Regions from separate parts of the Enterococcus sp. AZ170 genome, predicted to be linked through region 3. Evidence: predicted binding sites of a transcription regulator. Region 3 holds the regulator's gene; each other region holds the start of a gene.
What was found. Region 3 encodes NrdR, which represses ribonucleotide reductase genes. Its sites were predicted from a motif close to ACACNATATATNGTGT; they were not measured.

Region 1 (6,770 bases), 420 kb from region 3:
AACGCTTGGTTTCTATCATAAATATTCTCCTCGTTTACGATTTCTCTGTTCTAATCAGCAAATAATTTGTTTACGCTTGATACCTAATCGATTATGATCTTTAAGCTTCTGTATTTTTGTGGCAGGATCAGGTAAGCGACATCCTCTTGTTGCCAGGGTTATTTCGATCTCTTTTATATCTGCAGCAGTTTCTAATGCTATAGCTGTTAAGCTTGTATAGTAGCTGCCTACGTAAATAATAAATTGATTCATACTGTATCTAATCTCATTAGGAGCCGTATGGATTTCTTTTTTTAACCGTTGCAAAAGTTCTTCAATCTCCACTTGAGCAATTTGATCATCGGACTGGATGGAAAGGTATTTTCCAAATGTCAGCCAACCAACATTTTGCGATTTTGAATCCGACATAGCTAGCCATTCTCGCGCTAGCTCCAGGGCAAAAGGGCTTTCTGCAGCAACGCCAGCTACAATTGTCTCATCAATTGCTGACCAGCTACTTTGCCTTAACCATGAAGTGATTTCCACCTTTGTCATTTTTTTTGAATCAATTGCAAGGCCGGCTAAATATTGCGCATCTGAATTTCCAGTAGCGAAAAGTTCTAAGCAAAGTTCATGATGATCCTTTACTTTTTTTAGCAAATATTTCTTAAGATCACCAATTTTAACGCCGTAGCAATTGGTAGGTGCACCATGTGTTCTGAACGTTTTACGTGTTTGGGCCGTTCCAAGTTTTTCTAATTCACCCATTATTTCAACCAAAGACATTTTCTATCATCTCCATTATTCATTTTTCAAGAGTGTAATTACTCCAAATTTTCCTTCAAATAATCAATCATTCATATTTACTCTCTTCAGTGTCACCAAAATTCTTCTGAATTTTTGGTTAATTTAACTTTTTCCATTAATGTGATACTAGACTTCCTGATTATTATATCAATTTTTCTGAGTAATCGCTTTTTCTTGCTCCAAGATGAAATGATTCCCTCTGTATGCTTGTATTCATTGGTTTGATAATGAATCAAAAGTCAGGTTTATCTAACTGTAGATAAACGCATATTATTTAAACTAAAGTAACAGCTTGTCTTTATAAAAAATTTTCATATACTCGTTTCAAGTAAACAATTGCTTCCATCTGATCTTGCTGATTCGTTCCTAAGACTATTGAATAAGGATCCGCACGTTTAAAGGACAGCTTTTTATGGTAAAACGTTTCATAAAGAATATCTTTTCTTTGTGTTTCATTAAATACTTTAACCTGTAGAACATTTTCTAAACTACTAAACTTAGCAACCTCGACAAATTTGCTTTCTTTATGATAATACTGGTATTCTTTGACCGTTTGATCAATGCAACTGATCTCAATTCGGTCCTCATAATACAAAGCAATCGGGTGTTTTGTATAGCTGCACAACTGAATTACATCTGTTAATTCCTCTTTAGGAAGGTAACTATTTCGGAGTATCTTATCTTGTAAAATTATTTGTTGTCCATTTAAACAGATGAATGTGTCCAATCTTAAATCAATTGATTCTTTTAAGAGCACATAAGGTAATTTACTAATAACTACTGGTAATGATTGTTGTTGCTCGAATAAATGATCAATTTGCACTTCTCGTTTGAATAGAATAGATTCATCGATAAAAATAAGTTGTTTGTTCACTAAAGTCCCACCCTTCTTGTTCTTTCAAGTTACGATAGCATTTGAAGTGCACTCCAAGTCAACTGAAATTGAACATAGCATTAATTTTCTATTTGACCTTGAGTCGACTCTAAGTGGTAAAATAAAGGAAATAATAATCAGAGAGGATTTTTTTATGACGTACAAAATCCACGAATTTTCAAAAATGACTGGCCTGACACCTTATACTTTGCGCTTTTATGAAAAAGAAGGCTTGATCACAGTGAATCGCGATCAGAATAATATTCGGATTTATGATGATCGAAACAAAGAGTGGATCGACTTTTTTCTTCATTTGAAAAAAACTGGAATGACGATCGAAGACTTGAAACAATATTTAACTTGGTGGTATGAAGGAGATTCTACGAATCAGAATCGATTAGATTTACTACAAAAGCAAAAGGAACTTGCTCTGAAAGAGATGGAACAAATCCAACAAGGAATTGAGGTTCTTGATTATAAAATCGAGGTCTATAAAAAAAGAGTAGCCGACCAAAAGAAATAACTTCAAATCACTTTAAATACAAAAAGAACCCGAAACAAAATGATTATTTCATTTTGTTTCGGGTAATAGTTCGTATAGAGCTAAAAAAAGCTCCTTCAGTTAGAATCAGTTCGTTATTTATTATAAATTTTTGGACCTTTACGCATATTTTTACGGTCATTTTTTGGCGTTTCCATTTGTTTCGAACGACCACCGCTTTGTTTTTTCTTGATTAGTTCAAGCATTTTCTTTTTTGTATCCATTTTACACCGTCCTTGTTAACAAAGTGACTGACTCGATATGAGTTGTTTGCGGGAAATTATCCACTGGTTGGACTTCTTTGACTTCAAAGCCTCCTTCAACAAGTAGGGCAAGATCACGTGCTAATGTTGCTGGATTACAGCTTACATAAACGATCCGTTTGGGCTTCGTTTCGATCAACGTTTCTACCAAACTTGCTTCTAACCCTTTACGTGGAGGATCAACGATGACAACATCTGGTTTGATGTCATTTTCGATCATTCGCGGTAAGACTTCTTCAGCTAACCCTGCTGTAAATGTCGCATTTGTGATGTTGTTTAGTTTTGCATTGCTTTCAGCGTTTTTTGCAGCTTCTTCAATGACTTCCACACCATAAACATGTTTAGCATCTTTCGCTAAAGTTAGTCCAATCGTACCAATTCCACAATAAGCATCAACCACTACTTCTTCACCCGTTAATGCTGCGTATTCTTTCACTTTATTGTACATCACTTCTGTTTGTTGGGGATTGACTTGGTAGAATGAACGAGAAGATATTTCAAATTTCAAATCAAAAATCGTATCGATCATCTTGTCTTCTCCGTGTAACAGAATCGTCTCATCTCCAAAAATCACATTTGTCTTTTTGGAATTGACATTTTGAACAATGCTGACAACTTCTGGCAAGGCTTCTAAAATATCAGGAATGATTTTACTTGTTGGGAATAATTTAGCGGTTCTCGTAATTAAAACGATCATCATTTCTCCCGTATGGTACCCACGACGAACAACGATATGACGCAAGTTACCAGTATTATCAGATTCGTTGTAAGGTTTAATACTATAACGTCTCATGATATCACGAATCTTGATGACTGCTTCATCAATGCTAGGATCTTGGATGTAGAAATGTTCTAAGGGAATCAAATCATGGCTATTTTTTCTGAAGAAACCAGTTTGCAGCTTGTCATCGATTTTTCTGACTGGAATTTGTGCTTTATTACGGTAACCCCATGGATTATTCATACCTAATGCATCCAATACTGGAACGTCTGGTAATTTTGCTACACGTTGCATCACGTTTTTCACTTGGTCTGTTTTAAATGTCAATTGAGCACCATAGGCTAAATGCTGTAATGGACTGATCCCAACTTTAGTAAAATTTGCGTCTTTAACTGGTACACGATCTTCACTTGATTTTAAGATAGTCAAAACTTTCCCGTAGCCGAAACTTTTACCGACTTTCAAGACTTTGATTTCGATTTTTTCACCTGGCAAAGCATTTTCTATAAAAAGCGGGTAGCCATCAACTTTGGCAACACCCATTCCTTCATGTGTCAGATCAATAATATCAACTTCGATTGTTTCATTTTTGTTCACTGGAAAATTATTCATAAGTCGCTCCTTCTTTAATGCACTTCTCTCATTCTAATGAAAAAATGCTAGAAAAGCAATAGAGAGATTGTTTCTACAATGAAAAGAGTTAAAAATTAATCTTTCCATTTAATTGATTTCAAGAAGTTTATTTTCGATAAGCTGGATCACCTGTTTTTTGGCTGTTTCACTCTCGATAAAATCATACTTATCTCCATCAATTTGGATTTTTGGGCTCTCATTGTATTCTTCAAACCATTTTTCATAACGGCTATTTAATTCTTTATAGTAATCATATAAAGAGGGATCTTGTTCAACTTGCTCATAGGGACGTCCACGTCTTTGAATTCGCTCCAACATTTTAGGAAACGATATTTTAATGTGCACTAATAAATCAGGACGTTTTTTATTTGCTGCATAAGGTAATTCTTGTAACATATTCTCTAATAAGGAATCGTAAACTTTTACTTCTGTTTCATTTGCTCTACCTAAATCAGCATTTAAATGAAATAATAAAGAATCTTCGTAGATTGAACGATCTAATACATTATTTTTATGAGAAAGTGCTTGTTTAATACTATCAAACCGTTTATTTAAAAAATAAATTTGTAATAAAAAAGCATATTTTTTAGGATCTGCATAAAATAGAGGTAATACTTCATTATCATCAACTGATTCATAAAAAGCCTCTGATCCTAAATATTCTGAAATGATTTCTGTTAAACTAGATTTTCCTGCACCAATGGTACCTGCTAAAACGATCACTGCCATCGAACTCCCTACCTATTGTTAATTATTTTCAGCCAATAAATCGTAACTCCTATCAAATGAAAAACCTGCTTACCTTGTTTATCATTTTTTGAGAGATGCGACTTATTTAATTTACTCTTATTTCAATTACAAGTCAATGTGAATACATCTCATTAATCGATTATGAGACATTTTTTATACAACATATCGTTTTTTTTTGATTACTAAACACTATATACAGTGTTTAGTATTTCATTTCATGATTCTTCTAACAAAAATATACGTAACCCTACTACAACAAAAAAGTATCTAAGACGCGTGTCTAGATACTTTTTTGCAGTTATCATGAATCAACCGATTTTTCCATTATTATCAATGTCTTCTTCGGTCAAACGTTCTACTTCTTTGACGAATTCTTTACTAGTTTCATGATATTCGTCCTCTTCATCTGAAGTCCCATCATAATCATCCAAGACAGAACCCATGATTGCATTAGACGGAATCGCATCAGCATTGGCAAACATTTCAATATGCTGATGTAAATTAGTGAATTCCATTGGTGCGTCTCCACCATATTCACCATCTAAATTGATCATCATACGACTATTTTCTTCAAGCGTCTGAGCATGCAGATGACTGGTTTTTGTATAGATCAAGCGATTGTCTTCTATGTGTTTTCCACCGTTAAGCATCAAGGCAGCTAAATGGAGAATTTCAAAAACATTCGCAGTTTTCACAATAATCAAAGAAAATTTTCCGTCATCTAGCTTGGCATCTGGCGCGATTTGTTCGAAACCGCCAACAGAATTCGTCAAACCTAAGAAAAACATTGATGCATTGCCTTCATAGACACCTTCATCATATTCCATTCGCATTTTGATTGGTTTGACCCGCGGCAGCATTTCAGCACCTTTTGCCAAGTATGCAAGATACCCAAAGATACTCTTCAGCTCTGAAGGAACCTCATATGTCAGTTCAGTTAAATGGCCCCCGGCAGCTATGTTGATAAAGTAACTATCTTTTGCTTTACCGATATCCATTTTAACTGTTTGATTTTTTTTGATTACTTCTGCCGCTTTGACGATGTTATCTCTAGGGATTTTTAATGCTCGTGCATAATCATTGGTTGTTCCAGCTGGTATAATCGCCATAGAGGGTCTTTTTTCTAAAGGAGCAATACCATTTACGACTTCATTGATGGTCCCGTCACCACCGGCGGCAACAATTAGATCAAACCCTAATTCAGCCACACGGTGTGCTTCATTTTTAGCGGAATTTTCAGCTGGAGTTGTCGCAAAAGCACTCGCTTCATAACCGCACTCTTCTAATACAGAAAGAATGTCAGCTAGATTTTTTTTGACTAGTTCTTTACCTGAAGTTGGATTATAAATCACTCTTGCTTTTTTCATCATCATCTGCCGCTTTCTAACGTTTTGCCAATTCTTCTTGTAATAATTTATTCACAACGCCTGGGTTGGCTTGGCCTTTCGTTGCTTTCATGATTTGACCGACTAAAAAGCCAACAGCGCGGTCTTTTCCGTTTTTAAAGTCATCGACAGATTGTTGATTATTATCCAATACTTCATTGATGATTGGCAATAATTGTGACGGATCTGATAATTGAACTAAGCCTTTTGCTTCAACGACTTCTTTGGCATCTCCACCATTTTCAATCAGCTCTTTAAAGACCTTTTTAGCGATTTTAGAACTGATTGTACCATCTGCAACTAATGTAATCATGCCAGCTAAATTGGCAGGGGTCAATTTAGTATCTGGTAATTCGATTTTTTCACTGTTCAAATAAGCAGAAACTTCACCCATCAACCAGTTAGATACTTGTTTAGCATCTGCTCCTTCATTTAGAGCGGCTTCAAAGAAATCAGACATTTCTTTTGTCAGTGTTAGAACCATCGCATCGTATTCTGGTAAACCGAGTTCTTTGATATAACGAGCACGACGAGACGCTGGCATTTCTGGTAAGCTGTGACGAACACGTTCGATCCATTCATCATCGATCGCAAAACGAGGAACATCAGGCTCTGGGAAGTAGCGGTAGTCACTTGAACCTTCTTTAACACGCATCAATAATGTTTTGTTTGTCGTTTCATCAAAGCGACGTGTTTCTTGTTGGATTTCGCCACCAGATAACAACACTTTCGCTTGACGTTTTTCTTCAAAAGCAAGACCTTTTTTGACAAAACTCATTGAGTTTAAGTTTTTAAGTTCAGCTTTTGTTCCAAATTC
Region 2 (6,770 bases), 560 kb from region 3:
TACCATTGATAGAACTAGTGATAATAATTGAGCCGCCGTTTTTCTTCATGTGTGGAATGGCAAATTTTGTACATAAAAAGGTACTACGTAAATTTGTATTTATTGTTTGGTCCCATTCACTAATACTTAGCGTTTCAATTGGAGCCCACGTTCCATTGATTCCGGCATTACTGAAAAAAATATCGAGTCCACCCAAACTATCGGTCAGCTCATCGATCGCTTTTTTTAAAGAAACTTCATTCGTTACATCAACGCTACGGTAATAACAGACATCGGTATCCTGTTTAAATTCTTCCGAAATAGATGCTAGGCGCTTTTTATCAGCATCGATCAAGCCAACAATAAACCCTTTTTCAATGAATAGTTTAGCTGTAGCATACCCAATTCCAGAAGCAGCACCAGTGATGATCGCCTTTTTTGAAGAGTTAGACAGAGTTGATATCATAATAAGTTTATCCTCCTAAATTTTTAATTGATTTTAATCATTAAGTAAGTGTTTATTTTATTGTAATATACATTTAGAAGATGAGCGAATGATTTGATAGGAGGACAAACTAAAGCCAATGGGGCCACAAGATTTCTCTTGTGGCCCCATTGGTTAAGTTATGGACTAAATGATAATAATAGTACCTAAGGATAGTCTTTAAATCAATTTAGCTTTTTCAATTTGTTCATAAGATTGTTCGGCATCATGACATTTTTCCCAGACAACAGCTTGCCCGCAAGCCAAGGATTTTTTTACATCAATGATTCGTTGATTGCTACTACCTCTGAATTGTAGATTCAAGTTTCTTTTTGACAATTCAAAGCGTCCATCAACTAAAATATCAATTTTGTTTAGTAGCTCAAGTTTATCAGCTGATTCTACTAACAGCTCCTCAAAGGTGTAGCCAGACCAAGACCAGATATCCTTCTTATGTCCAAATTCTTGATGAACTCGATCAACTATAGTCAAACAAACTTCTGTATTTAAAAAAGGTTCGCCACCTAGCAAAGTCAACCCTTGCACGTAATCATGTGCTAAGTCTTCGATAATTTTTTCCTCTAGTTTTTTGGTAAATGGTTTGCCATAGCGGAAGTTTTGGACGGCTTGATTAAAACAACCTTCACACGCAAATAAACAGCCGCTGACATATAAGCTATTTCGCACACCTTCACCATCTACAAAATTAAACGCTTTATAATCGGCGATATAATTTTGACTTAGCTCTGTTGCTAACCATTCCTGTGGTTTGGGATTTCTCATTTCTAATCCTTCTTTCAAAGAAAAACGATGCCTGTATAGAGCCACAGGGGGCATCGTTTTTTCTGGATTTTATTAAAGTGATTGGTTTGATCCACTTTTTATTGAATCTAGCTACACAAACCAACTCTTCGGAAAAAAGATAACAACTGCTAGTGTCAAAAAGCGTCACAATCAATTGATCCTATTTTTCAGTCGGAGTTACCGGTTTGATCCCCTTTTTATTTCATATGTTTTACTCTTGATGAGATTTCTTTATGTCTTCCGTGAACCATAGGGCGTGCTTGTGGGTTGCCTAGGTAGCCGCAGGTACGTTTGACAACATCGCATGATTTGGGATCATGATTGCCGCATTGGGGACATTCAAACCCTCGCTCAGTTGGATGAAAGTCGCCTTCAAAGCCGCATTCATAGCAATGATCGATCGGTGTATTAGTACCCAGATAACCAACGCGGTCATATGCGTAATCCCAAACAGCTTCTAAAGCTTTAGGATTTTGTTGTAAAACTGGGTATTCGCAATAGTGGATGAAACCGCCTGAGCAATATTGTGGATAATCTTTTTCAAAATCTAATTTTTCAAAAGGAGTTGGATTTTTACGAACATCATAATGAAAACTATTCGTGTAATACTCTTTATCTGTAATATTTTCAACAATCCCAAATTTCTCTGAATCTAAACGGCAGAAACGGTCAGTTAAACTTTCACTAGGGGTTGAGTAAACACTAAAATGATAGCCATAATCGTTGCCCCAAGCATCTGCATGAGCCTTCAAATCTTTTAAGATCGCAATCGTAAAGTCTTTTGCTTCAGGATTTTGTTCCCAATCACCACCATAAAAGGCAGAAGCGACTTCATATAGCCCGATATAGCCTAGTGAAACAGTAGCCCGTTTGTTTTTGAAGAGTTCATTGACAGATTCTTTTTTCGATAATCGTTTTCCAAAAGCACCATACATATACAGAATTGGTGCATTAGCTGGCGTAGCTTCTTTACAGCGTTCAACGCGATAAACCAGAGCATCTTTCATTGTTTCTAAACGTTCTGCCAAAAGGGTCCAGAATTTTGACTTATCACCGTGAGCTTCCATAGCGATTCTAGGTAAATTCAATGTGACGACACCTAAATTCATACGGCCCACGTTGATTTCTTCACCCTGTTCATCTTTCCACCCTTGTAAAAAAGAGCGGCAACCCATTGGAACTTTAAAACTACCAGTAAGCTCAACTAAACGATCGTAATTTAAAACGTCAGGGTACATGCGTTTTGTGGCACATTCTAAGGCAAGTTGTTTTACATCGTAATTTGGATCTGTTTCATTTAGATTGACGCCACGTTTCAAGGTGAAAATCAATTTAGGGAAGATAGCTGTTCGGTGTTCACTACCCAAACCATTGATCCGAATTTGCAAGATGGCACGTTGAATCTCACGTTCAAACCAATTCAAGCCTAATCCAAATCCTAAAGAAGTAAATGGAGTTTGACCGTTTGAGGTAAATAATGTATTGATTTCATATTCTAAACTTTGCATGGCATCGTAAATATCTTTTTTTGTTTTGCTTTTAGTATAAGCTTCTTGCCGTTCAGAACCTTCGATCCATTCTTTTGCATCAGCTAAATGTTTTTGATAATTTAATTCAGCAAAGGGGGCTAACAATTCATCTACACGGTCTGCTGAACAGCCGCCATATTGACTTGAAGCAACATTTGCAATGATTTGAGAAATTTGGGCAGTAGCTGTTTGGATCGATTTTGGCGCTTCAACTTCAGCATTACCGATTTTGAATCCATTATTCAGCATCCCTTTAAAATCAATTAAGCAGCAGTTAGTCATTGGAGTATATGGATGGTAATCCAAGTCATGATAATGAATGTCACCTTTTTGGTGAGCATTTGCAACATGAGCTGGCAACATTTTAAGGCCAATTGATTTACCAACGATTCCGGCAGTCAAATCTCGTTGAGTATTAAAAACATCACTATCTTTGTTTGCATTCTCATTGACGACAGATTGATCTTTATTGATTAATTTACTGATGGTAAAATTGATATCGGTTGCTTTACTCCGCTCAAAATCACGACGAGTTCGGTAATTGATATATTCTTCTGCCAATTCATATTCGTTTCTAGCGAGTAAAATATGTTCGACGATATTTTGGATCTCATAGATTTTCACATCTTCAGTGAAACGGTCAGAAATTTCTTGATCGATTCTTTCGACGATTTCTTGAATACGTTCATGGGCAAGAGGGTCTAAAGAACCATGAATCTTTTGTTCAGCTTTGATCAAAGCGTCATAGATTTTTTGATCATCAAAATCAACTAACCGTCCATCTCTTTTCACTATTTTCATCGTGTGCAAGGTCGAATCAGTAGAACCCTCTTGATTATTTGTGTACTTCATTTCCATCATTACTACCCATCTCCTCATAGATTTATTCCATCCTTATCATAAATCAATTCAATGAATCTTTCAACTATATGTAGTGTGAAATTTAATTTTTATTCCTGCTTTACAACTACATATAGTGTTTATGAGGAATGAAAAAATAATGAAAACAACTACCTAAAAGGTTTGTGGAAATTGTCACAACATTTTGGACTTGAAAAATAAATGATTGATGAATCTTTTTTTATTATTACTTAATTGTAAGGGAAAACGATGTTCAGTTACACAAAATATTGGTAGAATAAGGACAATGAAAAAACTGGAGCGAAATGTATGAAAAAAATTTTAGAAGTAAATCATCTAAGTCAAACATATGGTTACCGAAGTAATAAAGTACAAGTATTAAATAATATTTCTTTTTCTGTTGATCAAGGGGAATTTGTCGGCATTATGGGTCCAAGCGGTGCTGGAAAGTCGACGTTACTGAATGCCATCTCAACTATTACTTTACCAACGACTGGAACTGTGAGGATCGATGGACAAGATATATTGAAAATGCGTGGCAATCAAATCAGTGATTTTCGCCGAAAAAAATTAGGCTTTATATTCCAAAACTTCAATTTAATGGAGACCCTAAATGTAAAAGATAATATCTTATTACCCTTGGCAGTAGACCGGATGCCTCTGGCAGAGATGGAAAAACGCTTGATGCACGTTACTAGTATTTTAGGAATCGATCAGTTATTGACAGACTATCCTAATGCCATTTCAGTAGGACAAAAACAACGAGTGGCGGCAGCACGTGCCCTTATCACAAAACCTACAATTATTTTTGCAGATGAACCGACTGGATCGTTGGATTCTAAATCAGCCGCTGAGTTACTACAATATATGACGAATATGAATCTACAAGATGATGCGACGATCATGATGGTTACGCATGATCCGTATACAGCAAGTTATTGCAATCGGATTTTGTTTATCAAAGATGGTGCGATTTTTTCAGAAGTGGTTCGTCAAGGATCTAGGAAAGAATTTTTCAATCGAGTAATCGATATGCAAGCGACGATCGGCGGAGGTGGTCGGGTCAATGATTTTTAATCTGTCTTGGAAAAACTTTAAGGGACAATTTCTTAATTATCTTGTTTATTTTGTCAGCATGACCTTTGCAGTCGTGGTTTATTATTGTTTTAGTGCGATTACGTATAACAGGAATTTAACTAATAGAGTAGAACAAGAGATTCATATTGATGGTGCCATGAATTTAGGCGGTATTTTAGTTGTGATTATGATTTTAGGCTTTATGTTTGCAGCAAATCATTTCTTCTTATTAAAACGAGGGAAAGAAATAGGGTTATATCAGTTGATTGGCATGCGAAAAGAGCAAATTTCCTTTTTATTTTTTATCGAAACGGTGATTTTAGGGGCTCTTTCTTTGATCACTGGGATTATTTTGGGGATTATTTTTTCAAAGCTATTCTCAATGATCTTAGCGAAGGCGATGTTTTTACAAGTGGAAAGTCTGTTTTATATTTCGATCCCTTCGATGATTCAAACAAGTATTGCGTTTGCTTTTATGTTATTAGCAGTATCTTTGCGAAGTAGCTGGTTGATTTATCGTTATCAAGTGTCAGATTTACTTAGCAAAAAAAGGAAAAAGACAGCTGAGATAGATAAAGTGTCAACTCTAAGTATTTGTTTGGGTATTTTGGGCGTAGTATTGATCCTTATAGGCTATATTTTGTCGTATAATGTGATCCCTTTCGCCACATTTTTGATGCGGACAGCTTTTGGTTTTGCTGGTTTTTTGATTGCACCAATAGCAATCATGTTTATCTGCATGTTAGGTACCTATTTATTTTTTAAGTACACAATGTATTTAGTTGTCTATTTATTGGGGAAAAGTAAATCGAATTATTATCGAAACTTAAATATGTTGGCATTGGGCAATACGAAGGTACATATTAAAAGAGTGGGAACGACCTTATCATTTGTGACTATTTTTATTGCGATTGCATTAGGAATGATCGGAGGTGCAGCATCGCTTTATACGATTGGGATGAATTCTGTGAATATTACAGCCCCAACCGATTTTATTGTCGCTGAAACGGATTTCAAAAAAGTGACCCAAGTCATTGAAAAGGAACCGGATACATCAATTGATTCGTCAGTCACATTGAATTATAAGTTGACGGGTAGTCAATTTCATCTTAAAATTGGACAGGAAGTAAACGAAAATAATGTCAGTCCAATAAATATATTGTCACTTTCAAATTATCGTGAATTTCAAAAAATAAATCCTTATTTGAAAACGATTGACTTAGCAAATAAGCAAGATATTGTTATTTTAGACAGTATTCAAAATATATTAGGTGGCTTTATTCAATATGGTTCTGAATTTTTATTACCAGATGGCATAAAGCTTAATGTTTCAGATGTTCGTCCAGATTATTTAGGACAAGAGTTATTAAGGTATAATTTTCCTACAGTCGTTTTATCTGATGAGCAATTTGATGAGATCCATTCAGGCATAAGTTATAAATTAATTGCTTTCAATATTACGGCCAAAGATGAAGAAGCATTGGCAAATAAATTATCAGAAAGTGTAAAACCCAAATGGATATCTCCTATTTTTTATCAATATCAATGGCGTGATAACCAGTTGGAAGGTTACACGTCAAGTACCAGCCAACAGGCTGAAAAAGATCAAGAGTTTTCTGAAGAGAGCGAACAGGAATATTGGCAGTTGAATTATACCAGTCGTTTCTCAGAGCTAAGCTACGAGAGGCGAGAAATGGGATTATTTATTTATGTTGCCATGTTTTTAGGAGTCTTAGCGCTGATCATTACAGGCAGTATCTTGATGCTGCAGCAATTTTCAGAAGCCGAAAGGGAAAAAGAACGCTATGATCTATTAAAAAAAATGGGTGTTCCTAAACAGGAAATCACTAAGTTAGTTTATCAACAAAATAGTATCATCTTTTTTCCACCAATGATTATCGGTGTCTTACATGCTGCCTTTGCGATTTATGTGTTTAGTAAATTTATCACGAGTTCTGGATACTGGCTGGCCTATCTCTCTTGTGGCTTACTGATTTTGATTTATCTGGCGTATTACTTTTTAACATCAGCGATTT
Region 3 (6,770 bases):
ATAAAAATGGGTTACATACAAATGCGGTTTATGCGTTTAATAATATGTTTGAAAATGTTATGATAAAAGAAAAACCAACTCATGTTTTAGTCGCATTTGATGCAGGGAAAACCACATTTCGGACCGAATTTTACCCAGAATATAAAGCAGGACGTTCAAAAACACCTGGAGAATTTAAAGAGCAGATGCCTTACATTCGTGAATTGTTAACTGGTTTAGGTGTAAAATATTATGAATTAGATAATTATGAAGCAGATGACATCATTGGAACATTAGCGACTAAAGTACCTAAGGACCAATTTGATGTGGTCGTCTTATCAGGTGATCGAGATTTGACTCAGTTAGCAACAGATTCAGTAAAAGTAGATATTACGATCAAAGGTGTCAGTGATTTAGAATCCTATACACCAGAGCATGTAGCTGAAAAATATGATGGGTTGACCCCCAATCAAATTATCGATATGAAAGGTTTAGCCGGAGATACTTCAGATAATATCCCTGGGGTAACAAAAATTGGTGAAAAGACAGCTATTAAATTGTTAAAAGAATTCGGTTCAGTTGAGGGCGTTTATGAAAACATCGATAGCTTGAAGCAAAGCAAAATGAAAGAGAATTTGATTAACGACAAAGAACAAGCTTTTATGTCAAAGCGCTTAGCGACGATCAATATCGATTCTCCAGTTGAAATCAATATTGATGAACTAAAATATGAAGGAAAAGACTTAGAAAAATTGATTCCTTTCTATAAAGAAATGGAATTCAAACAAATGCTAAGCAAATTGAATGTTGAAGAAGAAGTAGTTGAGCTAGAAGATGTTCATTTTGATGTGGTAGATACATTCACAGAAGAAATGTTTACCGATGATATGGCCTTATATGTTGAAATGTTGGAAGATAATTACCATACTTCACCGATTGTAGGTGTTGCGTGGGGAACAAGGAACAAAGTATACACAACAAACAGTTTAGAATTATTTGAAAGCAAACCATTTGTTGATTGGCTGTTATCAGAAAAATATAAAAAAATAGTGTACGATGCAAAACGTACCTATGTGTCTCTTAACCGCTACGTTGGGAAACCTCAAGGTATTACGTTTGATGTCTTATTAGCTGCTTATTTATTAGATACAAATGATAACAATGCGGATATTGAGGGTGTAGCGCAGCACTATGGTTATACTGATATCCACTCGGATGAATCAGTTTATGGAAAAGGTGCGAAAAAAGGCTTACCAGAAGATGATGAGGCTTTTTTCAGCCATCTTGCACGGAAAGTCAACGCTATTCATTTTCTATCTGAAAAACTAGATGCAGAATTAGTTGAAAAGAATCAAGCTGATCTATTCTATAAAATGGAACTACCGCTCTCAAAAATATTGGGTGATATGGAAATCACAGGTATTCGTGTGGATGCGAATCGATTGAAAGAAATGCGTATCGAATTTTCAGATCGACTACGTGAAATCGAACAAAAAATATATGCAGAAGCTGGCGAAGAATTCAATTTGAATTCACCTAAACAATTGGGCGTGATTTTATTTGAAAAAATGGGTCTACCTGTTATTAAAAAAACAAAGACTGGCTATTCAACCGCAGTTGACGTGCTGGAACAATTAAAAGAGCAAGCACCGATCGTCGAAGATATTTTGGTCTATCGTCAAATCGCCAAAATCCAATCAACCTATGTTGAGGGGCTATTAAAAGTGATTCAACCTGATGACAAGATCCACACACGCTATGTTCAAACATTGACTCAAACAGGACGTTTGAGTTCAGTTGATCCTAACTTACAAAATATTCCAATCCGTTTAGAAGAAGGACGGAAAATTCGTCAAGCTTTTGTACCGAGAGAAAATGATTGGTTGATTTTTTCATCCGATTATTCTCAAATTGAACTACGTGTTTTAGCACACATTTCAGATGATCAACATTTGAAAGAAGCTTTTATTGAAGGTCAAGATATTCACTCTAGCACAGCTATGCGTGTTTTTGGTATTGAAAAACCGGAAGATGTAACACCGAATATGCGTCGCCAAGCAAAAGCTGTAAATTTTGGCATAGTTTACGGAATCAGTGATTATGGGTTGTCGCAAAACCTTGGTATTACTAGAAAGCAAGCACAAGAATATATTGATACGTATTTTGAAAAATATCCTGGTGTGAAAAAGTATATGGAAGCTATTGTTCGGGATGCTAAAGATAAAGGATTTGTAGAAACGTTATATAATCGCCGCCGTTATTTACCAGATATCAATTCACGTAATTTTAATTTACGTTCATTTGCGGAGCGGACAGCGATTAATACACCGATTCAGGGAAGTGCTGCGGATATTTTGAAAATTGCAATGATCAACATGCAAAAACGTTTGAAAGAAGAAAATATGCAAGCAACAATGCTATTGCAAGTACATGATGAACTTGTTTTTGAAGCACCTGAATCTGAGTTAGAAAAATTAAATGACTTAGTTAAAGATGTGATGGAAAATGCTGTTGCTTTACACGTACCGTTGCTAACGGATAGTAGTTGGGGCAAAACATGGTATGACGCTAAATAGATAAGGCAATAAAATAAGTGGAAAAGACTGACTAAACGACAATGTTAAAAACATTGCTGTGTTGGTTTCAGTCTTTTTTTCTAAAGGAGCGATGAAAGGTGCCTGAATTACCAGAAGTTGAAACAGTCAGAAAAGGGTTAGAAAAATTAGTCGTTGGAAAAACCATCAAAGAAGTAACTGTTTTATGGCCAAGGATCATCGAAACACCAGAAGTTGATGTTTTTGCACAACAATTGATCGGGCAAACAATTGAAAACATGGAGCGTCGTGGCAAGTTTTTGATTTTTAAATTAACAAACTATGATTTGGTCTCTCATTTGCGAATGGAAGGAAAGTATGAAACCCATGATCCGCAGAATGACCGAAATAAGCATACTCACGTTATTTTTACATTCACTGATGAAACAGAATTAAGATACTTAGATGTGCGTAAATTTGGTAGGATGACTTTAGTAGAAAAAAATCAAGCAGGGCTATATAAAGGGATTTTAGCTCTAGGTCCTGAGCCTGTCCCTTCTCAATTTAAATTATCAGAATTCCGCAGAGGTCTAAAGAAGCATCATAAGGCAATCAAGCCATTATTATTGGATCAGCGTCTAGTGACAGGGTTGGGCAATATTTATGTAGATGAGGCACTGTGGGAAGCGAAGATCCATCCTGAGCAGCCAGCAGACACCTTAAAAGCCAAAGAAATTGAGCGCTTATATCATGCGATCATTGACGTTCTCGGTCGTGCAGTTGAGGCTGGTGGAACAACAATTCGAAGCTATCTAAATGCTCTCGGAGAAGCTGGAACGTTTCAAATTTCTTTAAATGTTTACGGTCAAACAGAAAAGCCCTGCTCGAGATGTGGGACACCGATTAAAAAAATCAAGGTTGCTCAACGAGGAACGCATTTTTGTCCAAAATGTCAAACCTTGAAAGTGAGGAATTGATGGATGGGTCTGATATTAGGTTTAACTGGAGGTATTGCTACAGGGAAAAGTACGGTTGTTAATGTATTTAAAAATTTAGGTTTCCCCATCGTGGATGCGGATATTATAGCAAGAGAAGTTGTTGAGCCTGGAAGCATCGGACTGGCTGAGATTGTTTCGGTTTTTGGAACAAATATTATCAATTCTGATGGTTCATTAAACAGAAAAAAGCTAGGTGTACTTATATTTTCCGATGCACAAAAAAGAAAAATACTCAATAAAATTCTGTCTCCATGTATAAAAGAAAGAATCTTAGCTGAAATCGAATCAAAAAAAGATAAAGCATCGTTAATAATCGTTGATATACCATTACTTTATGAAGGCGGTTATGACAAATTTGTCGATCAAGTGGCTGTCGTGTATATTCCAGAAAAGCTCCAGTTACTTCGCTTGATGAAAAGAGATCATCTAAGTGAAAATGAAGCTTTGCAACGAATCCAAAGCCAATTATCGATTGAAGAAAAGAAAAAAAATGCGGATATTGTTTTTGATAATCAAGAAAATATTGAAAAAACAAAAAAGTTAATTGAAGCATGGGTTTCTGAAAAAAACTTTTAAGTAGATGATAAGTCCTCTATCTATTTTATGTTTTTTTTAAATAGCAGTAATTATAAAGCGATGAATAAATCTTATTGTCGCTTTTTTTGATTTTTTTAATAAAAAAAGAAAAATGAATATGTTTTATATTGGAATTTTCATTATTTATTCCAACTCTTTCTTTTTGAATACCAGGATTAAATGAGCATTAATTTCTCGTGGAACTATTACTAGATGTATGGCTTCTCAAGCATTTCATGTTATAATATAGATACGTAAATAATGTATATTATAAAATATAAGATAAACGAGGTGAACACTATGCGTTGTCCAAGATGTCATCATAATAATTCTCGAGTGATCGATAGTCGTCAAGCAGATGATGGACGTGCAATTCGTCGTCGCAGAGAATGTGAAAATTGCAATTACCGTTTTACAACCTTCGAACGAATTGAAGCGGCGCCATTGTTAGTCATCAAGAAAAATGGGGATCGAGAAGAATTTAATAGAGAGAAAGTTTTACGCGGATTGATTCGCTCTGCTGAAAAACGACCTGTTGCTATGGAACAAATGGAGCAAATCGTCGATAATGTTGAAAATCGAGTACGTAGTTTAGGTGAAAACGAAGTCTCAACGACGTTAGTCGGAGAATATGTTATGGAAGATTTAGTTAATCTAGATGAGATTGCTTATATTCGATTTGCCAGTGTTTACCGTCAGTTCAAAGATATGAGTGTATTCCTAAAAGAATTGCAGGATATCGTAGACAAAGCGAAATCATCAAGTGACGATGCAACAAATGAATAAGGAGGTCTTTCCTTGAAAGACAATTGGAAAGAAGTCCATCCTAAAAGTATATTTCAAGCGGCGATTGCTTGTTCGCTTTCTAATCAGGAACAAGAGATATTGACCCTTTTATACCAACCTATTATCGGTGTGGATGCCTTTGGTTTATATCTAACACTGTTATCTGAAGCTGAAAAAACTGGGATTAGTGAGTCGCTGTTTCACGCAGAATTGATTACGATAATGGATAAGAGTATTAAACAAATTCAATTGGCTAGAAAGAAATTAGAAGGCATTGGTTTATTAAGTACTTTTGTAAAAAATGATGCTGAACTGGGGACTTTGTTTTTATATCGTTTGAACCATCCTGAAACAGCAGAACGTTTTTTTAAAGATGAAGTATTATCGCTAACACTTTTAAACAGTGTAGGTCAGCGGAAATTAGATAAATTATTTGATCGGTTCAAACCAAAGTTCATTAATTTGAACGGTTTTGAAGAAATTTCGGTAGGCTTTAAAGATGCTTATCTATTTAAAGAAGAACAAATTGTGGCACAAAGCAACCAATTAAGTCAAATGGAGCAAGCTTTTGAGGATCCCCGTCCAGCACAGAAAATAAGTGCAGTCAGTGAACAATTTGATTGGTCCTATTTTATACAAGGAATCGAAAAACTGGGTATCAAATTACCAGATAATCATGTTGGTTTTAAAGAAGAAGTTTTTGTTTTTCATAATTTATTTGGAATTACAGAACTAGACATGATCGATTTCTGTTCTAAATCATTTGACTATTATACAGGAAAAATTGACACAAAAGAATTTGAGCGTGCGGTCTATAGGACCTATGATCCTGATAAAAAACAAAAACCAAGTCAGTTTCAAAAAAATGAGACAGTTGATTTATCAGCTGAAGATCAACAAACATACCGTTACAATTCATTAAAAATGAATGGCTTTTCAATGCAAGATATTCAGATGATCATGGACAGTGAGAACAATTTTCCGCTAAACTATTTGGAAGCATTGAAAAATGAGCGTGGCGGCTATACGACTCCACAAGAACGCTCTTTAGTTAAATATTTAGTCAGCAAATCAGGCTTGCCAAACAGTGTGATCAATGTCTTGATCAACTATGTTTATAATATTCAAAAGCAACCAACATTGAAAGCCGATTATGTGAATCGAATCGCAAACGAATGGGCTCAAAGTGGCATTTTTTCTCCAGAAAAAGCAATTGATCATGTACGAGAAATTGCTAAAAAAGGCAAAGAACAAAAGCAAACAAGACAGCGCTATGGTCAAAATAATCGACCAATTCGCCAAGAAACATTACCAGATTGGGTTGACAATCCAGTTGAGGAGCAAAAATTATCTAAAGAAGAGCAGGCGCGATTGGATAAAGAAATACAAGATTTCTTAAGCAAAGGAGGCGATAATTAATGGAAGATGTAGGGAAAGAAATGTCAAAAATCATTCAAAACAGAGACATGAACGAACGGTACAATGAGTTAGTTGAAGTTGTATTGAAAGATACGGATGTTCAACAATTTATTCAGGAAAATCGTGAACGTTTGTCAGATGATGATATTCGAAAAAGTTATTCAAAACTATATGAATTTGTTCAAGAAAAACGTAAATATAATTTGAATGATCCAACAATGATCGCACCTGGATATGAGCCAAAACTAACCTTGAATTTCCATTATATCGATGTCACTTATGTGCCGACAGAAGCTCTGATTGCCAAGCAAAAAGAAGATGAAATTCGTAAACGAGTTCGGGCCATGGATATGCCAAAGGATGTGCGAGAAGCGAACCTAAGTAGATTTGATACAGCATCTCAAGGTCGTGCTCAAGCGATGGCCGAAACAATGAAATTTCTAAATGATTACACTTCTAATCCAAAAGAATTTCATAA

Region 1: a site for NrdR is predicted at 4,755-4,770, ahead of IGJ55_RS11780 (deoxynucleoside kinase). Genes of this name have one in related genera too.
Region 2: a site for NrdR is predicted at 3,761-3,776, ahead of nrdD (anaerobic ribonucleoside-triphosphate reductase). Genes of this name have one in related genera too.

The regions. Positions count from the first base shown of each region.
Region 1 covers NZ_CP172947.1:2,423,113-2,429,882, forward strand. The annotation lists gene IGJ55_RS11750 (hypothetical protein) at 1-19, opposite strand, end outside; gene IGJ55_RS11755 (DNA alkylation repair protein) at 55-765, opposite strand; gene IGJ55_RS11760 (HAD hydrolase family protein) at 1,085-1,660, opposite strand; gene IGJ55_RS11765 (MerR family transcriptional regulator) at 1,815-2,183, shown strand; gene IGJ55_RS11770 (hypothetical protein) at 2,297-2,425, opposite strand; gene rlmD (23S rRNA (uracil(1939)-C(5))-methyltransferase RlmD) at 2,427-3,797, opposite strand; gene IGJ55_RS11780 (deoxynucleoside kinase) at 3,906-4,547, opposite strand; gene IGJ55_RS11785 (diacylglycerol kinase) at 4,877-5,935, opposite strand; gene gatB (Asp-tRNA(Asn)/Glu-tRNA(Gln) amidotransferase subunit GatB) at 5,952-6,770, opposite strand, start outside.
Region 2 covers NZ_CP172947.1:2,564,055-2,570,824, reverse strand. The annotation lists gene IGJ55_RS12410 (SDR family oxidoreductase) at 1-445, opposite strand, end outside; gene nrdG (anaerobic ribonucleoside-triphosphate reductase activating protein) at 644-1,246, opposite strand; gene nrdD (anaerobic ribonucleoside-triphosphate reductase) at 1,465-3,657, opposite strand; gene IGJ55_RS12395 (ABC transporter ATP-binding protein) at 3,967-4,734, shown strand; gene IGJ55_RS12390 (FtsX-like permease family protein) at 4,724-6,770, shown strand, end outside.
Region 3 covers NZ_CP172947.1:2,007,835-2,014,604, reverse strand. The annotation lists gene polA (DNA polymerase I) at 1-2,555, shown strand, start outside; gene mutM (DNA-formamidopyrimidine glycosylase) at 2,654-3,490, shown strand; gene coaE (dephospho-CoA kinase) at 3,494-4,087, shown strand; gene nrdR (transcriptional regulator NrdR) at 4,388-4,873, shown strand; gene IGJ55_RS09690 (replication initiation and membrane attachment family protein) at 4,886-6,292, shown strand; gene dnaI (primosomal protein DnaI) at 6,292-6,770, shown strand, end outside.